Regions from separate parts of the Pseudarthrobacter sp. S9 genome, predicted to be linked through region 2. Evidence: riboswitches for the same ligand, from Rfam matches in the RefSeq annotation. Region 2 holds a riboswitch; each other region holds the start of a gene.
The links. Region 2 has a riboswitch for S-adenosylmethionine ahead of ACQCSY_RS16430 (aminotransferase class V-fold PLP-dependent enzyme). Riboswitches for the same ligand answer to the same signal wherever they lie in the genome.

Region 1: it holds a riboswitch for S-adenosylmethionine, as region 2 does, so the genes downstream of both, ACQCSY_RS11390 (DUF1737 domain-containing protein) here and ACQCSY_RS16430 (aminotransferase class V-fold PLP-dependent enzyme) in region 2, are expected to answer to the same signal.
Region 3: it holds a riboswitch for S-adenosylmethionine, as region 2 does, so the genes downstream of both, ACQCSY_RS11565 (hypothetical protein) here and ACQCSY_RS16430 (aminotransferase class V-fold PLP-dependent enzyme) in region 2, are expected to answer to the same signal.

The regions. Positions count from the first base shown of each region.
Region 1 is NZ_CP189576.1:2,380,793-2,388,213, reverse strand. It holds gene ACQCSY_RS11400 (ISAs1 family transposase) at 1-655, shown strand, start outside; gene ACQCSY_RS11395 (IS1595 family transposase) at 697-1,653, shown strand; SAM riboswitch class IV at 2,283-2,397, shown strand; gene ACQCSY_RS11390 (DUF1737 domain-containing protein) at 2,411-2,740, shown strand; gene ACQCSY_RS11385 (rhodanese-like domain-containing protein) at 2,737-3,156, shown strand; gene ACQCSY_RS11380 (O-succinylhomoserine sulfhydrylase) at 3,157-4,365, shown strand; gene ACQCSY_RS11375 (IS630 family transposase) at 4,375-5,463, opposite strand; partial or broken gene ACQCSY_RS11370 (IS30 family transposase) at 5,559-6,023, opposite strand; gene ltrA (group II intron reverse transcriptase/maturase) at 6,136-7,421, opposite strand, start outside.
Region 2 is NZ_CP189576.1:3,409,605-3,417,025, forward strand. It holds gene ACQCSY_RS16420 (Nramp family divalent metal transporter) at 1-552, opposite strand, end outside; gene ACQCSY_RS16425 (class I SAM-dependent methyltransferase) at 778-1,554, opposite strand; gene ACQCSY_RS16430 (aminotransferase class V-fold PLP-dependent enzyme) at 1,647-3,107, opposite strand; SAM riboswitch class IV at 3,141-3,254, opposite strand; gene ACQCSY_RS16435 (glutamyl-tRNA reductase) at 3,344-4,744, opposite strand; gene hisN (histidinol-phosphatase) at 4,854-5,666, opposite strand; gene rsgA (ribosome small subunit-dependent GTPase A) at 5,765-6,880, opposite strand; gene aroA (3-phosphoshikimate 1-carboxyvinyltransferase) at 6,864-7,421, opposite strand, start outside.
Region 3 is NZ_CP189576.1:2,421,147-2,428,567, reverse strand. It holds gene ACQCSY_RS11580 (8-amino-7-oxononanoate synthase) at 1-33, opposite strand, end outside; gene ACQCSY_RS11575 (adenosylmethionine--8-amino-7-oxononanoate transaminase) at 42-1,382, opposite strand; gene bioB (biotin synthase BioB) at 1,591-2,616, opposite strand; SAM riboswitch class IV at 2,844-2,963, shown strand; gene ACQCSY_RS11565 (hypothetical protein) at 2,980-3,315, shown strand; gene lipA (lipoyl synthase) at 3,312-4,325, opposite strand; gene ACQCSY_RS11555 (hypothetical protein) at 4,322-4,471, opposite strand; gene ACQCSY_RS11550 (L-serine ammonia-lyase) at 4,726-6,123, opposite strand; gene glyA (serine hydroxymethyltransferase) at 6,217-7,421, opposite strand, start outside.

The DNA of each region.
Region 1 (7,421 bases), 1.0 Mb from region 2:
CACGACTCTTTTGGACAAGTTCACGGACCTTGACGGCATGGTGGTCACCGCCGATGCGATGCACACCCAACGCTCCCACGCCACCTACCTGCACGGCCGCGGCGCGCACTATGTCCTTTGCGTCAAGGGAAACCAAAGGAGCCTGCAGCGGCAGCTGAAAGCGCTGCCCTGGAAGGACGTACCCGTCGGGGACCGCCAGCGGTACCGCAGCCACGGCCGCACCGGTTCCCGGGTCATCAAGGTCGTCACCATCGAGGCCGGCATCCTCTTCCCCCACGCGGCCCAGGCCGCCCAAATCACCCGCCGGTCCCGTCCGCTCACCAGCCGGAAATGGAGTGTTGAAACGGTCTACATGATCACGTCCCTGCCGGCCCGGAAAGCCAGCCCCGCGCAGCTCAACGCCTGGGTCCGCGGGCACTGGACGATCGAGAACCGGCTGCATTGGACCCGGGACGTCACGTTCGCCGAGGATGGTTCCCAGGTGCGCACGGGCAACGCGCCGCGGCTCATGGCCTCGCTGCGGAACCTCGCCATCAGCCTCTACCGGATGGCCAAAACGACCAACATCGCCAAGGCCACCAGACACACCGCCAGAAACGCCCACCGGGCCCTCAGACTCGCACGAATCAGGCCATCACCAGCGACTTTGCATTAGCCCTGAAGTGGGTAGACGGTTAGTTCAGGTAGGCTGGGTGAATGCCGAGACCGGATTTTCCGCGGACGGTCCTGGACTTCCAGGCGAGGTTCGGCGACGAGCAGGCTTGTCTGGACTACCTGTTTGAATGCCGCTGGCCTGAGGGCTACGTTTGCCCCCGCTGTCAGGGGCGGGTCGTCTGGCCTGTGGCCGCGCGCGGACTGTGGGAATGCGCCGGGTGTCACTACCAGGTCTCGCTGACCGCCGGCACGGTACTGCACAAGACCCACACCGCCCTGCATCTGTGGTTCTGGGCGGCCTACCTGATGACGACGGGTACCCCGGGGATCTCCGCCAGGCAGTTGCAGCGTCAGCTCGGACTCACCAGATATCAGACGGCCTGGACCATGTTGCACAAGCTGCGCCGGGCCATGGTGAACCCCGAACGAACCCTGCTGACAGGTGATGTCGAGGTCGACGAATGCCAAGTAGGCGGCCGTGAGACCGGTCGGCGCGGCGGCAGGAACCTCGCAGCCAAAGCCGCACTGGTGGTCGTCGCGGTGGAAGTGCGCGGCATGGGCTCCGGGCGGGTACGGATGAAGGTGATCCCCGACGCCTCCGGCGAGACGCTGTGTGGTTTCATCGCCGAAACCGTCGCTCCGGGCGCCATAGTGCACACGGACGGCTGGATGGGATACGCACCGTTGGCCAAGAAGGAGGACTACGACTACCGCCCGCGCTCCCAGCGGGCCGCCAAGAAGGTCGGTGATACCGACCCGGTCCTTCCCCGCGTGCATCGCGCGATCAGCAACTTCAAGTCCTGGCTCCGAGGAACCCACCGCTCAGTGAGCAACGAACACCTGCAGGTGTACATGGACGAGTTCACCTTTCGGTACAACCGGCGTGGCACACCCATGGCAGCTTTCCAGGCCCTGCTCGGCCTCGGCACCCAGCAGGCACCCACCACCTATCGCCAAATAGCAGAACAGGGCCCGGGGCCAAACCACGACCTGAGCTAACCGTCTACACACTAGCCCTGATATCCAGAGTCCTGAGACCATGGGATATCCAATTCCTTAGTTGAATTTCCGGCAGCCCTCAGCGCTGAACCGGACGAAATTGTTGGAGATCAGATCCGGCCGCATAAATGGGCCAGGTCTTGGGGACAGAGTTGAGTTATTTCCCGGGTCGGCCCGGACGATCGTCCACAGCCTGCATGACGGGACCGGGCGCACCCGTGACGGGCGCTGCCTGCACTTTCCGGGCATTGAACGGCGCATTTTCAGCGCAATGCAATAGCCCCCCAGCGTGTTGTTTTGCATTCTGAGACCTTCTGGAGACCTAAATGGATCAGCACTCCCAGTAAATGCGATCGCTCTCATGAAGCACCCGAGTAGGCACTACTCGAACTACGCGGCCCCGAATTAGGGTCCCAAACAAGTAGTACTCACATTTCCCTGTCAACTACCCGGAATAACTTTCTGTGATCAGCAACGCGGGTCATCTTTCGTCCGTTCCGGCGCCTCGACCGGGCCCGATGTGACTTGCGTTTGATCCCGCGTTTGATCCGGCGGGGCAGGTGGCCCGGTTACGGAACATGACGACGGTGGCGGTGCGGGCCGGCGTCGGAAGTGTTACGTTTTTGGGGAGTAATGAGAACCGGCGCCAAGCCCTGACTGGCCGGTCGGCAACCCTCCCTTTCGCGGCGGGGTGCCTCAGGTGAATACTCGGCATATCGACCATTCGAGCTGCAAGCGTGAAAGAAGGAGATCCGTCGTGCCTGACGCGTCCGCACCCGCTGCCCCTGGCGCAGCACCCGCCCCCGTCTCCCCCGGCCCGGCATCCGCTGAGGAGAAGCTGGCCTACCGCCTGTTCACCGGCCCCGACGACCGCGCCTTTTGTGAGCGCGTCTCGGCGGCCCTGGCCGAGGGCTACGTCCTCCATGGAAACCCCTCCGCCACCTTCAACGGCAGCTCCGTCATCGTGGCGCAGGCCGTCGTGCTTCCGGCCGCGATCGCCAGCGCGGACGCCGCCGTCGCCAACGCCGTCGAGGACCTGGACGGCGACGACTTCGGCTCTGCTGAGGCATTCGAGGGCCACGCATGAGCTACGCCGGAGACCTCAGCCCGCAGGAGGCCTGGGCCAAGCTCGAGGCCGGCGCCATCCTGGTGGACGTCCGCACCGAAGGGGAATGGGCGCACATCGGCATGCCGGACACCACGTCTGCGACGGAACGCCGAAACGATCCGTTGTTCATCCAGTGGACCTTTGCCGGCGGTATCCCCAATCCGCAGTTCGTGGAGCAGCTCAAGCAGCAGGCGCCGGAGGACACCGCCGTCGAGCTCGTGTTCCTGTGCCGTTCCGGCGCCCGGTCCATCGCCGCCGCGATCGCCGCCACTGAGGCCGGCTACACCTCATACAACGTCCTCGAGGGCTTCGAAGGCGAGACCGACCGTTTCGGCGATCGGACCGTCAACGGCTGGAAAAACCGCGGCCTGCCCACCAACCTTGGAAAGAATTAAGTGACTTTCAATCCCGACGCCGCCGGCTGGAGCCCCGAAACCCAGGCAGTCCGCGGCGGCCTTGACCGCTCCAATTTCCAGGAAACGTCCGAGGCCATCTTCCTCAATTCAGGCTTCGTCTACGAGTCCGCGGCCGCCGCCGAGCGTGCGTTCACGGGCGAGGACGAGCGTTTCGTCTACTCCCGCTACGGCAACCCCTCGGTCGCGACCTTCCAGGAACGGCTGCGGCTGCTCGAGGGCACCGAGGCATGCTTTGCGACGGCGTCCGGCATGTCCGCCGTCTTCACCGCCCTCGGCGCGCTGCTGGGGGCAGGGGACCGCGTCGTCGCCGCCCGTTCGCTCTTCGGTTCCTGCTTTGTGATCCTCAACGAGATCCTGCCGCGCTGGGGCGTCGAGACGGTCTTCGTGGACGGCCCGGACCTGGATCAGTGGCGCGCGGCCTTGGCGGGACCCACGACGGCCGTGTTCTTCGAGTCGCCGTCGAACCCGATGCAGGAAATCGTGGACATCGCCGCCGTGAGCGAACTGGCGCACGCCGCCGGCGCCACGGTTGTGGTCGACAACGTCTTCGCCACCCCCCTCCTGCAGCGCTGCGGGGACCTCGGCGCGGACGTGATCGTCTACTCCGGGACCAAGCACATCGACGGGCAGGGCCGCGTGCTCGGCGGGGCGATCCTGGGCACCAAGGAGTTCATTGACGGACCCGTCAAACAGCTCATGCGCCACACCGGCCCGGCGCTGTCGGCCTTCAACGCCTGGGTCCTGACCAAGGGCTTGGAGACCATGGCGCTGCGCGTCAAGCACTCCTCGGCCTCGGCCCTGCGCCTGGCCGAATGGCTCGAGGAGCAGCCCGCGGTCAGCTCGGTGTTGTACCCGCTGCTGAAATCACACCCGCAGTACGAGCTCGCGGCGAAGCAGATGAGGGCCGGCGGCACCGTGCTCACGCTGGAGCTTTCCCCGTCACCGGGGCGCTCCGCGAAAGAGGCCGCCTTCGCGCTGCTGGACGGGTTGCGGATCATCGACATCTCCAACAACCTGGGGGATTCGAAGTCCCTCATCACGCACCCGGCCACGACGACGCACCGGGCCATGGGTCCGGAAGCCCGCGCGGCGATCGGGCTCAGCGACGGCGTCGTCCGGCTTTCCGTGGGCCTGGAAGACGTCGAGGACCTGATCCGCGACCTCGGGCAGGCGCTCAAACAGATCTAGTGGTGTGTCTCAGTTTTGTTTGACGGCTTCGAGTGCGACGCGGCCGCGGGCGACCTTTGCAAGGATGCTGTCGGCGGTCGCGGTCCAGACCAGGGGCTTGGGCTCGTTGTTGTGGGAGGCGAGGTAGTCCTCGATCGCTGCGATCAGATCCGGTACGGAGTGGAAGGCGCCGCGCCGCAGGGCCTTGTCGGTCAGCTCGCGGAACCACCGCTCGACCAGGTTCAACCAGGACGAGGAGGTCGGGGTGAAATGCAGGTGAAACCGGGGATGTTTGTCCAGCCAGGCTCTGACGTTGGCGTGTTTGTGGGTGGCGTAGTTGTCCAGGATCAGGTGCACGTCCAGTTCTGCCGGCACGTTCTTCTCAACCGTTTTGAGGAACGCCAGGAACTCGCCGTGCCGGTGTTTGGGCAGGCAGGATCCGATCACCTTGCCGGTGGCAACGTCCAGGGCGGCGAACAGGGTCGTGGTGCCGTTGCGCTTGTAGTCGTGGGTCATCGTTTCCCCGCGGCCCTTCTTCATCGGCAGCGAGGGCTGGGTCCGGTCCAGCGCCTGGATGGAGGACTTCTCGTCCATGCACAACACGATCGCCTGCTCGGGCGGATTCAGATACAGGCCCACCACATCGATGAGTTTCTCCTCAAACCTCGGGTCCGTGGAGAGCTTGAACGCCTCAACCCGGTGCGGCTTCAGCCCCCGGGCCGCCCAGATCCGCTGCACCTGCGCCGGGGAAACCCCGGACCTGGCGGCCATGGTCCGCACCGACCAGTGCGTCTGCCCGTCCGGCTTCGAGTTCCGCGTCAGCTCGACGATCTCGTCGATCTTGGACTGCGGGATCACCGGCTTCCGGCCCCGTCCGGCACGGACCCTGCCCAGCTTCGCCAGCCCCTCCTCCTCGAACCGGGCCCGCCACGCGCGCACCGTCCCCGGGGTCACACCGGCAACCTTCGCGATCCACTCGTTCGCCAGCCCGTCCGCGGACATCAGCAGCACCTGGGCCCGCTGCACCTCGCGATGGGAGGCCGTCTGCGACTTCGACAACACCTCCAACGCGGCACGCTGACCATCTGAGACCGAAAGGGCGGGAGCAGGATTCGTCACGCCATCAGATTAACAGACCACCCATTATCTATTTTGGAGACACACCACTAGCCGCGGGATGTCACTTCGCGAGCATGTTTCGGCCTCAAAGTCAATCAGTCGTTGCAACGATGGGTGTCAGGCGCGGTGGCGATGAGTTGGCGCATGCGTTGTTTCGGGGTGTCCAGGTTCAGGGTGGGGCGGGGCCGGTTGTTGAGTTTGTCGGCGATGACGTCCAGGTCCCCGGCGGTGAATCCGGAGAGGTCTGTGCCTTTTTCGAACCAGTGCCGCAGCAGCCGGTTGGTGTTTTCATTCGTGCCGCGCTGCCAGGGTGAATGCGGATCGCAGAAATAGACACCCGCGTCCAGGGCCATGCTGACACGCGGATACTGGACCATTTCGGTGCCGCGGTCCCAGGTCACGGTATTGACCAGCCGTCCCGGGAGCCGGCGCATCTGCTCGATCATGGCATCGGCCACGGCCTGGGCGGTGTGCTGCCCTGGCAGGTGGAGCAGGACGGTGTACCGGGGGGTGCGTTCGACCAGGGTGCCGATGGCGCTGCGGCCGTCCTTGCCGATGATGTAGGGTCGGGCCGGAGCGCGACACCGGGATTGCTCCCGGCTCGTTTCTCCGACCCGCCCTCCGCACCGGACGTGCGACTCTCATCGCATCCGGCGCTCCACGGATAGCCACTCAGGCCATGCTGGACGCCCATGGCGTTGGGATATTGTGCGCCCGCCACCGATACCTCGTTACTGCTATTGAGGCGGTGTCGAACAACGTAATTCCCTCGGCTTGCGGCTGGTTTCCGGGCCTCCCTGTCAGGAAGCGCCGGTAGAGTTCCTTCCATGTAATGCCGGGGTGCCGCTTGCGAATCCATTGGGTAACCCGGTGCCAAATGAACGCATCGAGATAGCCGAAGGTCGCCTTGGAAACCCCATGGCGGAAATAGTTGCACCAGCCGCGCACCACCGGGTTGAGCTGGCGGAGCAGGACGTCGAGTGAGGGGTGTTCCGCTCGGCGTGTCAGTGCCCGTACCTTTCCGAGAATCGTCAGCAAGGACTTCTTCGACGGGTAGGTGTAGACACTCATCTTCTGGGTTCCTTTCTTCAGTCTCCGCTGGATGCGGAAACCAAGAAAGTCGAAGCCCTCGTCAATATGGCAAACCCGGGATTTGGGCACGGAGACTTTCAATCCCAGCGGGGCGATCACCTCCGCAACCTCGTCCCAGAGTGCCTCCGCATGGTCCTTGGTGCCTGCCACCATGATCACGAAGTCGTCCGCGTAGCGCACGATGCGATAGGTGGCCCCGCCGCGTTTCCGGTGGGCTTCCCTGCGATACGGGGTGCCGTGGGCATCCCATTTGTCGCAGAAATGCTTATCCAAGACCGTCAAGGCGATATTCGCCAGAAGCGGCGAAATAATACCTCCCTGCGGTGTTCCGGTGCCCGAGGCTCTGATCTTCCCCTCGGCGGACATAATGCCCGCCTTGAGGAACTTGCCGATCAGGGCCAGCACGCGTTTGTCGGTGACTCGCTTGCGCACCTCGGCAATGACAGCCGAGTGCTTGAGTTCGTCAAAGCATGCCTCAATGTCCGCTTCGAACACCCAGTGATATCTCCGGGTGCCCATTGCGTGGATTTCGGCGACCGCGTCCTGAGCCCGACGATTGGGACGGAAGCCGTAACTTACCGGCTTGAAGTCCGCCTCAAATATCGGTTCGAGCACCAAGGCCAGGGATGCCTGAACCACCCTGTCCCTCGCGGTGGGAATACCCAGCCGTCGGAGTTTGCTGCTGCCAGGTTTGGGGATCAATCGTTCCCTCACCGGCAACGGGGCGAAGGCGCGGGACTTCAACAGCTCCCTGACCTCGCCCAAAAACTCCACGGTTTCGGCACCGCCACCGATCAGGGCCGGAATGCGCCGGTCAACACCGGCCGTTCTGGCGCCCTTGTTGCTTTTGACCCGGCCCCACGCAA
Region 2 (7,421 bases):
GCTGATGAACAGTCCGGCCAGGAAGCCGATGGTGATGATGCCCAGCAGGAACATGATGATGAACTCGAAAGGCCGCTGCTTTTGCCTGCTCTGCACCGCGAGGAGGAGCATCGACACGGCGCCGACGATCACCGCGCCGAGGGGGAGGGGGAGCCCGAAGAGCAGGTGCAGTGCGATCGCCCCGCCCACCACCTCGGCCAGGTCGGTCGCCGTGGCCACGATTTCGGCCTGCAGCCAGAAGGCGCGGCGCCAGAAGGGCTTGAGCCGCTGGCCGAGGATCTCCGGCAGGCTCTTGCCGGTGACGATTCCGAGCTTTGCGGACTGGTACTGGACCAGTACGGCCATGATGTTAGCAACCACCAGGACCCAGACCAGCAGGTAGCCGTATTGTGCGCCGGCGGTCAGGTTGGCCGCGACATTCCCGGGGTCCACATAGGCGATGGAGGCCACGAAGGCCGGGCCAAGCAGGCCGAGCAGCGCTCTGCGGGCCCCCGGATGCTTCCGCTTGCGGGTGCCCTGGGGTGTCGGTTCGTGTCCTGTTACGTCCAGCACTGCCAGCTCCCCTGATTTGGCGCGTCCGCGTTGACGCGATGATTGCTGCCGGCCGATGTCGCAGCCGGAGTCAAAGTTGTGACAGCCTACAAAAGATTGTTAGGTATACCGAAACAATAAGCCCGACGGGCGTCGCGTGCAATCCGGCAGGTAACACGCAGGTTAATAATCGGGTCAATGTTCAGGGCGAACCAGTCGGCCGGGCGGCCGGGTCAGACGGCTGGGTCAGGCCCGGAAGGCCCGCCAGGTCTGGGTCAGGTAGGGCAGCCGGAGGATCTCGCCGGAGGCATGGGCCAGGTGCTCGTGCAGATACCAGTCCAGGTTGCCCACGACCTTGGCCCGGGTGGGCTCCGTGGCTGCGAGGTAGTAGCTGCGGGACTTGGCCAGCTCCTGGATGTCCTCCGTGGTCACGGAATCCTCCCAGCGGGTCAGGTGGCTCTCCAGCCCGTCGAACTCGGGGCCCAGAGGCGGCTTGAAGTGCGGTTTGTGGACGTCGCCCGCGTGCATGATGCGCGAGAGCCGGTGCACCCAGGGGACGGAAGTGTCCAGCTGGTTCCAGATCAGCCCCAGGACGCCGTGCGGCCGGATGATCCGGGCGATCTCGGTACTGGCCAGGCGCGGATCGCACCAATGCCAGGCCTGGGCGACCGTGACGAGGTCGAATGCTTCCGGCTCGAGGCCGGTGTTCTCCGCGGTGCCCTCGACGGCGGTGACGCCCGGCTGCGTCCGGCGCAGCTGCTCCAGCATGTCCGCGGAGGGATCGACGGCGACACTGTGCAGCCCGCGTTCGACCAGCAGCGCGGTGAACTTGCCGGTTCCGGCACCGATGTCCGCGGCATCCTTCGCCCCCGCGGGGATCAGCCAGTCGGCCGATTCTCCGGGGTAGCCGGGACGGACACGCTCGTAGTGCTCTCCGCCGTCCTGGAAGCTCTGTCCGAGCTCCTGGCGTCGCTCACTTTGCAGTTTAGGTCCGCTGTGAAGCTTGGGGCCGCCGCGTGCCACGTGCGATCTCCTTCGGGAAGGTCCTGCTGTTACAGATACCTTTCGAATTTACCGCACGCCCACCCGTCCGGAGGCCGGTCCGGTTCGGGTGCCTAGTCCTGGGTGCAGGGCGCCGCGCCCGCGGTGCCGGGCGTGTTGGGCGCCCAGTGCGGGTAGCTGCGGGTGTCGTTGGACGGCACCCACCGGCCGGCGTCGACCACGTAGTCCCAGCCGAGGCCGGTCTGCCGGAGTTGCTGGATGCCGGCCAGCAGGCGCTGTGCGTCTTCCAGCCGCGAGCCCAGGCCGAAGCTTGCCCGCAGGGAGCCGGCGGGCAGGCCGAGCCGCTTGAGCAGAGGGTGGGCGCAGAAGCGGCCGTCGCGCAGTCCGATGCCGTGTTCTGCTGACAGATAGGCGGCCACCAGGCCGGCGTCGTAGCCTTCCACGGAGAAATTGACGACGCCGATGGTGCCGGTGCCCGGCTCCGTGTCCGCGAAGATCTGGTGGACTGTCACGCCGTCGATGCGCTGGAGCCCTTCGACGAGGAAGGAGCGGATGGAATCCTCATGCGCGTGCCACTGCTCCGGGTCCAGGGCCGCGATCACCTCGGTGGCGCGGGCCAGCGTGGCCGCGCCCAGGACATTGGGGGAGCCGCCTTCGTGCCGGGCGGGTCCGGTGGTCCAGCTGACGGTGTCGAGCTGTGCGTCGCGGACGGCGCCGCCGCCGGCCAGGTGCGGGGTGCCGGAGTCGAGCCAGTCCGGGCGTCCCACCAGCACGCCCGCGCCGAACGGCGCGTAGAGCTTGTGCCCCGAGAAGGCGAGGTAGTCGACGTCGTCAGCGGCGATATCGATCCGCCGGTGCGGGGCCAGCTGCGCGGCGTCGACGACGATCCTGGCGCCGTACTCATGGGCAAGGGCGGCCAGGGCGCGGATCGGCAGGATCTCCCCGGTGACGTTGGAGGCTCCGGTCACGGCGAGCAGGCTCACGCCGCCGTCCGCCAGCTCCTCGCGCAGCCGCTCGACCGTTGCCGCGAGCGTGGGCGCCGCCACGACGCTGCGGTGCGGCGCGTTCTGCCAGGGCAGGAGGTTGGCATGGTGCTCGATGTCGAGGTAGAGCACCTCGCCTGTGTGCCGGCCGTCGCTCACGGGCAGGCAGCCGGCCAGCAGGTTCAGGGAGTCGGTGGTGTTGCGGGTGAAGATGACGGAGTCGTCCGTCCGGCCGCCGACGAAGTCCCGCACAATGTTCCGGGCGTTCTCGTAGACGGACGTGCTGATCTGGGAGGCATAGCCGGCGCCGCGGTGGACGCTCGCGTAGAACGGCAGGATTTCGTTCAGGTAGGCCGAGACCACGGACAGCGCCGGGGCCGAGGCGCCGTAGTCCAGGTTGGCGTAGCGGACGTGTCCGCCGTTGATCAACGGGGCCTGGATCTCGGCGCCGGTCACTGCGGACAGCGGGCGCCCCGCGGCAGCGAACCGTGCGTCGACGTTGGAACCGGCACCGGATCGTTCGGCGTTGAAGCGCCCGGCGCCGGCGGTGGAGTGGAATGCGGGGGTGGCGGGAAAAGTGGCAGTTGTCATGGGACCTCGTTCGAAAGGACCCCACGCACCGGGGATCCGCGCTTGCCGGGTCCGCTCCGGACCGGCCAGGTCGTCACCCGGGGCACCCCACCGCGAATGGAGGGTTGCCGGCCAGCAAACCGGGGTTTAGCGCTGGCACTCGTGACCTGCATCGAGCGTAGGACATCCGCGCGGCGCGGGAAAAGGCCGGGCCAAATATGAAGCGGTTTGTTACGCGACAGGGTTGCCAGCGGTCCTCAGGCCGTCCGCGCCGCCTCCGTCTCCGTCATATGGCAGGGTAGTAGATTCTGGCCCGACAGGGTTTCGATGCCGGGTTTCCGGGCGCTGACCAGCTGAATGCTGAGGCCGAACAGGGCTTCCAGAGCCGCCGCGTAGTCATCCTGGCGGCCGGCCGCGGCAAGTTCCCTGGCGCGGACCGTCGGGATGTGGAGCAGGCGCCGGACGATCCGACGCAGGGCCAGGTTCACATCCTCACTTGGGGCGCCGCACCCGTGCTGCTTGGTGACGCGTTCCATTTCAGCGTCGAGGATTTGATGGATGTGTCGGCGCAGGGCAACGATGGCGGTGTCGACGACGCGGCCTGCCTCTTGTTCCTCGAAGCGGCGCGCTGCTTGCCGGACCAGGGCACCGGCGAGGCGAAGGGCCTCTGCGTCCGCCGGTGGAGCCGCGAGGCGCACCGATTCCAAGGTGATCAGGTGAACGCCCGGCAGGTCGGCTACCTGAGGGTCGAAATCATGGCTCGGGGCCAGGTCAATGACGGTCAGGGGATGCGCCGCGTTCTCCCTCCAACACAGCAGTTGGGCTGCACTGATGCGTGTCCCTGTGCCGCTGCAGCCAATAATGATGTCTGCCCGGGCGATGGCCGCAGGCAGCTCCCTGACCGTCAGCGCCGTTCCTCCCCTGGCCGCTACAAATGTGTCCGCGCGGCCGGACTGGGAGAAGACGGAAGTGGTGGCACACCGCCTACTTCTGAGCATCTCCGCAACGCACGCGGCGTAGGCTCCGGTGCCGACGAGGACCACGGACACGTCAGCCAGGGACGGGTGCCCTGATCCGTCAGCAGCAAGTTCAAGTGCCACAGAGGCTATGGACCTGCTGGCGCTGCTGAGCGGGGTCTGCGCCCCCACGTCCTTACCCGCGCGGGAGGCCGCCTGAAATAGCCGGATCAAACGCCCGCTCGCGGTGCCTGAAGCCTGTGCTTCAGCGAGGGCGCGGCGAACCTGTCCGGCGACTTCGCGCTCACCCACAACAACGGAATCCAGGCCGGCCGCGACGGCGAAAAGATGCTCTGTCGCCGATGCTCCCTGGGCGAGCTCGAACAGTGACGCGAGCTGGGGGACGGGCAGGCCGGTGATGAGGCAGACAGAATCCAGGGCATCGGAGCAGGCGGTATCAACATCTCCCGCGGACGGGACCTCGCAGTAGCGTTCGAATCGATTGCACGTAGACAGCACCACGGACCCGGAAACGGCGGAACTGCTGGCGAGGAGGTGCGGGGCCAGCTGCGAGGAAACGGAGTGCAGCCGGGCGGCAGATTCAATGTCCAGGTCCCGGTACTTCGCAACGAGCACCAGCAGAACCGCGCTGACGTCGGGGCCACGGGATTCGGGGTCCACGGGTTGAAATGTTCCAGACACAGCTGCTCTCCTCCCAATGGATGTCCACGCCACGACGGGTCCGGCAGCGGGGCCCGCCAATGTGGACAGAGTCGTACAGCGACCCTTAGAAGTCCTTGAGCGGCCGAACCTAGAGCAGGTCGTCCAGCCCGGGGTTGAGCCGCTTGAGGACTTCCGAGTGGAGGATCGAGTTAGTGGCAAGGGCGTTGCCGCCGAACGGGCCGTCCTCGCCCTCCAGGGATGTGAAGCGGCCGCCGGCCTCGGTGACGATCGGGACCAGGGCGGCCATGTCGTAGAGGTTCAGCTCGGGCTCGCAGGCGATGTCCACCGCACCCTCGGCTACCAGGCAGTAGGACCAGAAGTCGCCGTAGGCGCGGGTGCGCCATACCTCTTCGGTGAGGCCCAGGAACTCGTCCAGGTTGCCGCGCTGCTTCCAGCCGCCCAGGCTCGAATAGGACAGGGAGGCGTCCGAAAGCTCCGAGACGTTGGACACCTTCAGTCGGGTGGCGGCAGCCAGCGAGCGGCCCGTGTAGGCGCCTGCACCCTTGGCCGCCCACCAGCGCTTGCCCAGCGCCGGGGCACTGACCACACCGACGACGGGCTCACCTTCGTCCACGAGGGCGATCAGGGTGGCCCATACCGGGACGCCGCGGACAAAGTTCTTGGTGCCGTCGATCGGGTCGATGATCCAGCGGCGGGAGCCGTGGCCCGAGCTGCCGAATTCCTCGCCCAGGACGGCGTCGCGCGGGCGGGAGCGGGAGAGCTGGCCGCGGATGGCTTCCTCCGCGGACCTGTCGGCATCAGTGACCGGCGTCAGGTCGGGCTTAGTTTCGATCCGAAGGTCGAGCGCCTTGAACCGGCTCATGGTCTGGGAATCTACGGAATCTGCCAGTACGTGGGCAAGGCGCAGGTCATCGTTGTAGCTCGAAGCGGGTTGACTCATGGTTCCAAACTACCGTCAAAGCGGGTTGCCTGCCGGTAGGCCACGTTGCTGCGCCGCGGGCCGGTGTCCCGAGGACAGCCGGCCTACTAGGAGACCGCTTAGGAGACGGTGCCCAGTTCCTTGACGTCCTGCGCTTCCATCCGCGGGTCGGTGCCGAGCAGCCGGCGCAGGGAAGCCAGCCGGGCCGGTCCGGAGACTCCCGCGTGACCGGCGGCCACCCAGGCGTCGACGCCGCACTTGACGGCGCTGGAATCGTGCTTGCAGCCCCGCTCGCAGTCATCCGTACCGGGCTCCAGGTCCGGGAAGGAGCGCAGGATCCGGTCCGGATCCACATGGGCCAGGCCGAAGGACCGGATGCCGGGGGTGTCGATGATCCAGCTGCCGGCCGGGGCATCATTGACTTTGAGGGCCAGCGCGGAGGACGAGGTGTGGCGGCCCCGGCCGGTCACGGCGTTGACGCCGCCGGTGGCCCGCTCGGCTCCCGTCAGGGCATTGACCATAGTGGACTTCCCGACGCCGGAATGGCCCAGCATGACCGTGACCTTGCCGTCGAGGTAGTCGCGCAGCTGGGACACGGCGTCCTTGTCCAGCCGGGCGGAGAGCCCGTCGTCGGAGCGGGCGTCGATACCCGAGGCGGCGGAGTCCGCCGTCCGGCTGATGATGACGGGGAAATCGAGGTGTCGGTAGTTGGACAGCAGTTCCGCAGGATCCTTGACGTCAGCCTTGGTGACCAGCAGCAGCGGCTCGATGCCGGCGTCGTATGCGGCCACCAGCGCGCGGTCGATGAACCCGGTCCGCGGCTCCGGGTTGGCGGCCGCGACCACCACCACGAGCTGGTCCGCGTTGGCGACCACGGCGCGTTCGATGGGATCGGTGTCATCGGCGCTGCGCCTCAGGAGCGTCTTGCGGTCCTGGATCTTCACCAGCCGGGCGAGGGTGTCCGGTTCGCCGCTGACGTCCCCGACAAGGGAGACGAAATCGCCGGCGACGACGGGGGAGCGGCGAAGCTCCCGGGCCCGGGCCGCGATGATCTTGCGTTCGCCGTCGGTGCCTTCGTCGACGACGGCGGTGTAGCGCCCGCGGTCAACGGTGATGATGCGCCCGGTGACGGCGTCGTCGTAGCTGGGCCGGTCCTTGGTGCGGGGCCGCGAGCCCTTCTTGTTGGGGCGGATCCGGACGTCGGATTCGTCCCACGAGTCAGTGCTGCGTGCCACCGACGGCGTCCTTTTCTTCCACGGTGGAGCCCTGTGCCAGCATTTCGGCCCACAGCCGGGGGAAGTCCGGCATGGTCTTGGCCGTCGTTGCGATGTCCTCGACCTCGACGCCGCGCACGGCCAGGCCCAGGATGGCGCCCGCGGTGGCCATGCGGTGGTCGGCATAGCTGTGGACGACGCCGCCGTGCAGGGCGGCGGGACGGATGATGAGGCCGTCGGACGTCTCCTCGGCGTCGCCGCCGAGGCGGTTGATTTCGGCCACGAGGGCGGCGAGCCGGTCCGTCTCGTGCCCCCGGAGGTGGGCGATGCCGCTCAGGCGTGAAGGGCCGGCCGCCAGGGCGCAGAGCGCCGCGACGGTCGGTGCGAGCTCGCTTGTTTCGTCGAAGTCGGCGCCCTTGATCTCCGGGCCGCCGGTGACGGTCAGCGTGCCGTCCGCCAGGGTGACGGTGGCGCCCATGGTGGTGAGGATGCTCCGCCAGAGATCACCGACCTGGGTGGTCTCGGCCGGCCAGTCCGGGATCCGCACGGTGCCGCGGCTCGC
Region 3 (7,421 bases), 990 kb from region 2:
GACCGTGGCCTGCTGCTCCAGCCACCGCGCCATCGAGGCACTCATGCCGCGTCTCCGCTCCGGGCTGTCCCCTGTTCGTGGACCTCGGCCACTGCCGCGACCATGCCCGCGGTGATCTTTTCAATATCCGCCGCCGTGCTGATGTACGGCGGCATGGTGTAAATAAGGTTCCGGAAGGGGCGTACCCAGACCCCGTGCCGGATCGCCGCCCGGGTCACCGCGGGGACGTCGACGTCGTCGTGCAGTTCGATGACCCCGACGGCGCCGATAGTGCGGACTTCCCGGACACCCTCCAGTCCCCGGGCAAAAGCGAGTCCCGAAACCAGGCCGGCACTGATCCTGGCGATGTCCTGGCGCCAGGCGCCGCCGTCAATCATTCCGAGACTGGCGTTGGCCACCGCACATGCCAGCGGGTTGGCCATGAAGGTCGGCCCGTGCAGCAGCGCCCCGGCCGGGCCGGCGGAAACGGCCCCAGCTACCTCGCCGGTGCACAGCATTGCGGCCAGCGTCAGATAGCCGCCCGTAAGTGCTTTACCCACGCACATGATGTCCGGGACGACCCCTGCGCGGTCGGCCGCAAACAACTCACCGGTGCGGCCGAAGCCGGTGGCGATCTCGTCGAAGATCAGCAGCAGCCCGTGCCGGTCCGCCACCCGGCGAAGCACCCGCAGGCACTCGGCCGGATAGGCGAACATGCCGCCGGCGCCCTGGAGTATCGGTTCCACGATGATCGCCGCCAGCTCCCCGGCATTGGTTTCGGCCACCCTTTCGAGCTCAGAAGCCCACAACTGAACGGTTTCAGCAGTGGCGGTTGTTCCGGCAGGCGGACGGGGCGCAAACACGTTGCGGGCCAGCAGACCGGGGAAGGCCGCATGCATGCCGTCCACGGGATCGCAGACTCCCATCGCCGCGAAGGTGTCGCCGTGATAGCCGCCGCGAAGGCTCAGGAAACGCTGCCGCCGTGGTCTCCCGGATGCGGTCTGGAACTGGACCGCCAGCTTGAGCGCCACCTCCACGGAAACCGAACCCGAGTCCGCCAGGAACACTCGTTCCAAGCGCGCCCGGCCGGGAGCTGACGGTGCCATGTCCACGAGCCGCTCGGCCAGTTCCACAGCCGGGGCATGGGTCAGGCCACCGAACATGACATGGCTGAAATCGTCCAATTGCCGCTTGGCGGCGGCGTCCAACACAGGGTGGCGGTAGCCGTGGATCACAGACCACCACGACGACATGGCATCCAGTACGACATGGACGGTGCCCTCTTCGTCCCGGAGCCGCAGCCGCATGCCGTCGGCCGCTTCCACTTCCCACAGCGGAAGGCTGGAACTGGCGGGCGCATAGGGGTGCCAAAGACGCGCCCGGTCCCTCTGGATCAGGTTCATTGAACAAGCACCCCGTGGCGCGAACACTCCGCGGTCCAGCCCGTCGGCGTGACCTGGACCTTCATCCGGCGCCGGCACAGCCCGCAGTAGCGCGGCGGTTCCAGCCGCAACAGTTCCCCGCAACGGCGGTGAGAGTCCGACGTCGGGCTCTCACCTTGCGCCGCCTGCTCGCCGCAATGCCCGCAGTAGGTTTCCGCGATGACGAAGTTCACAGTGACTTCTGGAATTCCTTGATGGGCATGTTGAGCTCCACCAGGAGATTCAGGTCCGCATCGGCCGGGCGGCCGAGGGTGGTGAGGTAGTTGCCCACGATCACCGCGTTGATTCCGCCGAGCAGCCCCTCGCGTGTTCCCAGGTCGCCGAGCGTCAGTTCGCGGCCGCCGGCGTAGCGGAGCACGGTCCGGGGCATGGCAAGCCGGAAGGCGGCAATCGCGCGCAATGCGTCCTTTCCGTCCATGATCCCCTGGTTTTCCAGCGGGGTCCCGGGCCGGGGATTGAGGAAGTTGAGCGGGACCTCGTGCGGTTCCAGCGCGGCGAGCTGGGCCGCGAGTTCGGCTCGTTGCTCCAGCGATTCACCCATCCCGATCAGGGCTCCGCAGCACAGCTCCATGCCGGCGGCCTTGACCATGCTGCACGTTTCGAGGCGCTCCTCGTAGCTGTGTGTGGTGACCACTTCCGGGAAGTAGCTGCGGGCCGTTTCGAGATTGTGGTTGTACCGGTGCACGCCCCACTCGGCGAGCTGATCCACTTGGCGCTGGGTGAGCATGCCCAGTGAGCAGGCAATGTTGATGTCCACCGCTTCATTGATGCGGTCGATCGCAAACTTGATCTGGTTCATCAGCTTGATGTCCGGTCCGCGGACAGCCGCGACGATGCAGAATTCCGTGGCGCCGGTGGCTGCGGTTTCCTTCGCGGCCTTGACCAGTTCCGGGATGTCCAGCCACACGCCGCGGACCGGGCTGTCGAAGAGCCCGGACTGGCTGCAGAAGTGGCAGTCCTCGGGGCAACCCCCGGTCTTGATGGAGATGATGCCCTCCACCTCCACGTCTTCGCCGCAGTGTTTCAGACGGACTTCGTGGGCGAGCTGAAGAGCGGCCGGGAGGGCATGGTCGGGGAGGCGCAGGATCTCCAAGAGCTGCGGCTCCGTGAGCCCGACGCCATTCTCCAGCACCTGCCGACGCGCGGTTTCCAGAATTTCGTAGCGGGTTGCCTGAAGGTCTGCCTGAATCGTCATTGATTGTCCTCTGCACATGGTTCGAAATTCCGTGAATAGGTCACAACCGACGCTAGTTCTGCCGTCATGGACCGTTTTTGTCGGGTGCCTACAAAAAGGCTGTGCCAGTTTTGCAGGGTGACAGCACGAGCCCCGGCCATCGCATAGGTTGGCTCGTCAGTCGTCGTCGCCCGGCTCAGTCCGCCGTCGCGCTGTTCCAGGGGACGTGTTGGTACAGTTGATGCCAGCTTCAAGAGATGTGGCGCCAAGCTCCGACTTGCCACGCACCAACCCCATGTTCGCGGGTGGTTCGGATGAGGAAGCGGCCCCACCCGGACCAAAGACAACCGGGCGGGCAAGAGCAACTCCACAAGGAGCAGGCAATTGCCGTACCAGGAATATTCCAGCGCCGCCGGCTTCACCGGCGCCCACACCAGGGAAACCCTTCACCAGCCCACGGCCCCGCCGCACTCGTTTCGGGTGATTCCCGGCGTCGATCTCACCACGGGGACCGTGAGCTTTCTGGTGGACGGCGAACTTGAACGCCACTGGTATCCCGAGCCGCACCGGATCGCGGAGGCGCTGGCAGGGGCCGTCCGGCCCGCGCGGTGGCACCCGGCGACGCGGGTTCTGACCCTCACCGTTGCGGCCGCGGGACGCCGCTCAGGGATCGAAAAGCACTTCAGCTTCGGCCGGGCAGACCAAGGGCTGTTGTATTAATCCGTCTTCAGCACGGCCAGCAGCGAGCTGGCTTCCTGGCGGGTGCTGCCTGAGCTTTCGATATGGGCGAGCCCGGCCGGGATTGCCCGGCCCTTCTTGCGCATCGCGGTGGCCCAGAGCCGGCCGGCGCGGTACGAGGAACGCACCAGCGGTCCGCTCATGACGCCCAGGAAGCCGATCTCGTCCGCTTCCTGCTGCAGGTCCACGAACTCCTGCGGCTTGACCCAGCGGTCCACCGGCAGGTGCCGCTCGCTCGGGCGCAGGTACTGCGTGATCGTGATCAGGTCGCAGCCGGCGTCGTGCAGGTCCCGGAGCGCCCCGGAGATCTCCTCCCGGGTCTCGCCCATGCCCAGGATCAGGTTGGACTTCGTCACCATGCCCAGCCTGCGGCCCTGCGTGATGACGTCCAGGGAGCGGTCGTAGCGGAACGCCGGGCGGATGCGCTTGAAGATCCGCGGCACGGTCTCGACGTTGTGCGCGAACACCTCGGGCCTGGAATCGCAGATCGCCGCGATGTGTTCGGGCTTGCCGGAGAAGTCCGGGATCAGCAGCTCGACGCCGGTGCCCGGGTTCAGCTCGTGGATCTTGCGGACCGTCTCGGCGTAGAGCCACACGCCCTCATCGGCGAGGTCGTCGCGGGCCACGCCCGTGACCGTGGCGTAGCGCAGCTGCATGGCCTGGACCGAGCGGGCCACCTTGGTGGGCTCGAACACGTCCACGGGGGAGGGCTTGCCGGTATCGATCTGGCAGAAATCGCAGCGCCGGGTGCATTCGGAGCCGCCGATCAGGAACGTCGCTTCCTTGTCTTCCCAGCACTCGAAGATGTTGGGGCAGCCGGCCTCCTCACACACGGTGTGCAGGCCTTCCTTCTTCACCAGCTTCTTGAGCTGGACAAACTCCGGGCCCATCTGGACCTTGGCCTTGATCCATTCCGGCTTCCGTTCCACCGGTGTGGCCGCATTGCGCTGCTCAATGCGCAGCATCTTCCGGCCTTCTGGTGCCAGTGTCACAGTAGAGCTCCTTCGCGGGTTGCAACGAGGGCATCCTCGTGTTTGCGGACCACCACGTCCGCAGGCAGCTGCTTGTGCCGTTGCCAGGCGTCCGAGTAGTCAACAAAGTCCGGGGCGAAGCCAATTTCGGAAAATTCCAGAGTCATGACGTTCCTTGTATAAGGGAACCGGTCACCACAGTTGTGGTAATTGCGGTTTTGCGGGTTGGTCAGGTTACTTGTTCAGCGTTGGGGGTAGGTAGGCGATGCAAGCCCAGATGATCACGCCCATGATCAGGCTCGCACTGACCAGGACAATCCAGTCAGCGACAGACAATCGCTTGGCTCCAGGCTGCCCAGGTTTGGTCTTCACCATGGCACTTCCTGGAAACCACGGCGTTCCCTGTTATTGGTTCTTGGACCTAGCATTCGACGACGTTGACGGCGAGTCCGCCCATCGCGGTTTCCTTGTACTTGGAGCTCATGTCCTTGCCGGTTTCGCGCATGGTGACAATGACCTCGTCGAGGGACACCCGGTGCGAGCCGTCGCCCCACAGCGCCATCTTGGCGGCGTTGATGGCCTTGGCCGCGGCAATCGCGTTGCGCTCGATGCAGGGGATCTGCACGAGCCCGCCGATCGGGTCGCAGGTCAGGCCGAGGTTGTGTTCCATCGCGATTTCCGCGGCGTTTTCGACCTGCTGCGGGGTGCCGCCCATGACTTCTGCCAGGCCGGCAGCGGCCATCGACGACGCCGAGCCCACCTCGCCCTGGCAGCCGACCTCCGCGCCCGAGATCGAGGCCTGCTCCTTGTACAGCACCCCGACGGCGGCCGCGGTGAGCAGGAACTTGACCACTACGTCGTCGCGGTCGGCCTGGGTTGCCTTGTCCATGCCGGGCGCGAAGTGCAGCGCGTAGTAGAGCACGGCGGGGATGATGCCCGCGGCACCGTTGGTGGGGGCGGTGACCACCCGGCCGCCGGAGGCGTTTTCCTCATTCACGGCCAGGGCGATCAGGTTCACCCACTCCTGCCAGTACTTCGGGTCCCGGTCCTTGTCCTCCTTCAGCAGCCGCTCGTGCCAGTCGGGAGCGCGGCGGCGGACCTTGAGTCCGCCCGGCAGCAGGCCCTCGCGCCTGATGCTGATTTCGACGCAGGCCTCCATCACGGAGTAGATGTGCAGCAGGCCCTCGCGGATCTCCTCCTCGGTCCGGGAGGCCCGCTCGTTGACGAACATGATCTCGCCGATCGACAGGCCCCTGGACTGGCAGTGTTCCAGCAGCTCCGCGGCGGTGCGGAACGGCAGGGGAAGCTCCTTCTTGGACTCGTCGAGTTCCTTGAGTGCGGCGTCCTCCTCGCCTTCGCGGACGATGAAGCCGCCGCCGACGGAGAAGAACGTCGCCTTGTGGAGGACTTCGCCGTCGGCGCCGGAGACGGTGAAGGTCATCCCGTTGGTGTGCCGGGGCAGGATGGTGAGCGGGCGCAGGACCATGTCCTGGACGCCGTAGGGCAACGGGACGGAACCGGCGAGCTGCAGGGTCCCTGTCTCGGCGATGGCGGCGAGCCGCTCCTCCACTTCCTCGGGCAGGATCAGCTCCGGGTGGAACCCTTCGAGCCCCAGCAGGATCGCGGTCATGGTGCCGTGCCCGTGCCCGGTGGCGGCAAGCGAGCCGTAGAGGTCCACCCGCAACGACGCCGCTTCCGCCAGCTTGCCAAGGGACTTGAGCTCTTCGGCGAACACCGCGGCGGCCCGCATCGGTCCCACCGTGTGCGAACTGGACGGGCCTATTCCTATGGAGAAGAGGTCAAAGACTCCAACAGCCATTGTCGGTTCCTAACTTTGGTCATGCTTCAAAATGTCGGTGGTTTGAGCCCGTCGAACCCCCAATGATTCGACAGGCTCAACCACCAGGACGGGCTATGCCGAGGGGTAGAGCGGGTGGGCGGCGGCGAGGGCCTCCACCCGGGAGCGCAGGCCGGACAGGTCCGCGCCGGCGTCGGCGGTCAGGGCCTCGGCGATGATGTCCGCGACCTCGGCGAAGGCTGCCTCGCCGAAGCCGCGGGTGGCCAGCGCCGGGGTGCCGATCCGCAGCCCCGAGGTGACCATCGGCGGGCGCGGATCGAACGGCACGGCGTTGCGGTTGACGGTGATGTCGATCGCGGCGAGCCGGTCCTCGGCCTGCTGCCCGTCCAGTTCGCAGTTCCGCAGGTCCACCAGGACCAGGTGCACATCCGTGCCGCCGGAGATCACCGAGATCCCTCTGGCCGTGACGTCGTCCCGGACCAGGCGATCGGCGAGGATCCGGGCACCGGCCAGCACGCGTTCCTGGCGTTCCCTGAACTCTTCCGACGCGGCGATCTTGAAGGCCACGGCCTTGCCGGCGATCACGTGCTCCAGCGGGCCGCCCTGCTGGCCGGGGAACACGGCGGAGTTGATCTTCTTGGCGATGCCGGCGTCGTTGCTCAGGATGATGCCGCCGCGCGGACCGGCGAGGGTCTTGTGCGTCGTGGAGGTGGTCACGTGCGCGTGCGGGACCGGGGACGGGTGCAGGCCCGCGGCGACGAGGCCGGCGAAGTGCGCCATGTCCACCATCAGGTAGGCGCCCACGGCGTCGGCGATCCGGCGGAACTCGGCGAAGTCCAGCTGCCGGGCGTACGCGGACCAGCCGGCCACGATCAGGGCCGGCCTGTGCTCCAGTGCCAGGGCCTCCACCTCGGCCATGTCGATCCGGTGGTCCTCTTCACGGACCTGGTACGGGATGACGTTGTAGAGCCGGCCGGAGAAGTTGATCTTCATGCCGTGCGTCAGGTGCCCGCCGTGGGCCAGGTTCAGGCCCATGATGGTGTCGCCCGGACGGATCAGGGCGTGCATCACCGAGGCGTTGGCCTGCGCGCCGGAGTGCGGCTGCACGTTCGCGTACTCCGCGCCGAACAGCGCCTTGACCCGGTCGATGGCGAGCTGCTCGATGACGTCCACGTGCTCGCAGCCGCCGTAGTAACGCTTGCCCGGGTAACCCTCGGCGTACTTGTTGGTCAGCACCGAGCCCTGCGCCTGCATGACGGCCACGGCGGTGTGGTTTTCCGAGGCGATCATCTCCAGGCCGTCGCGCTGGCGGGTCAGCT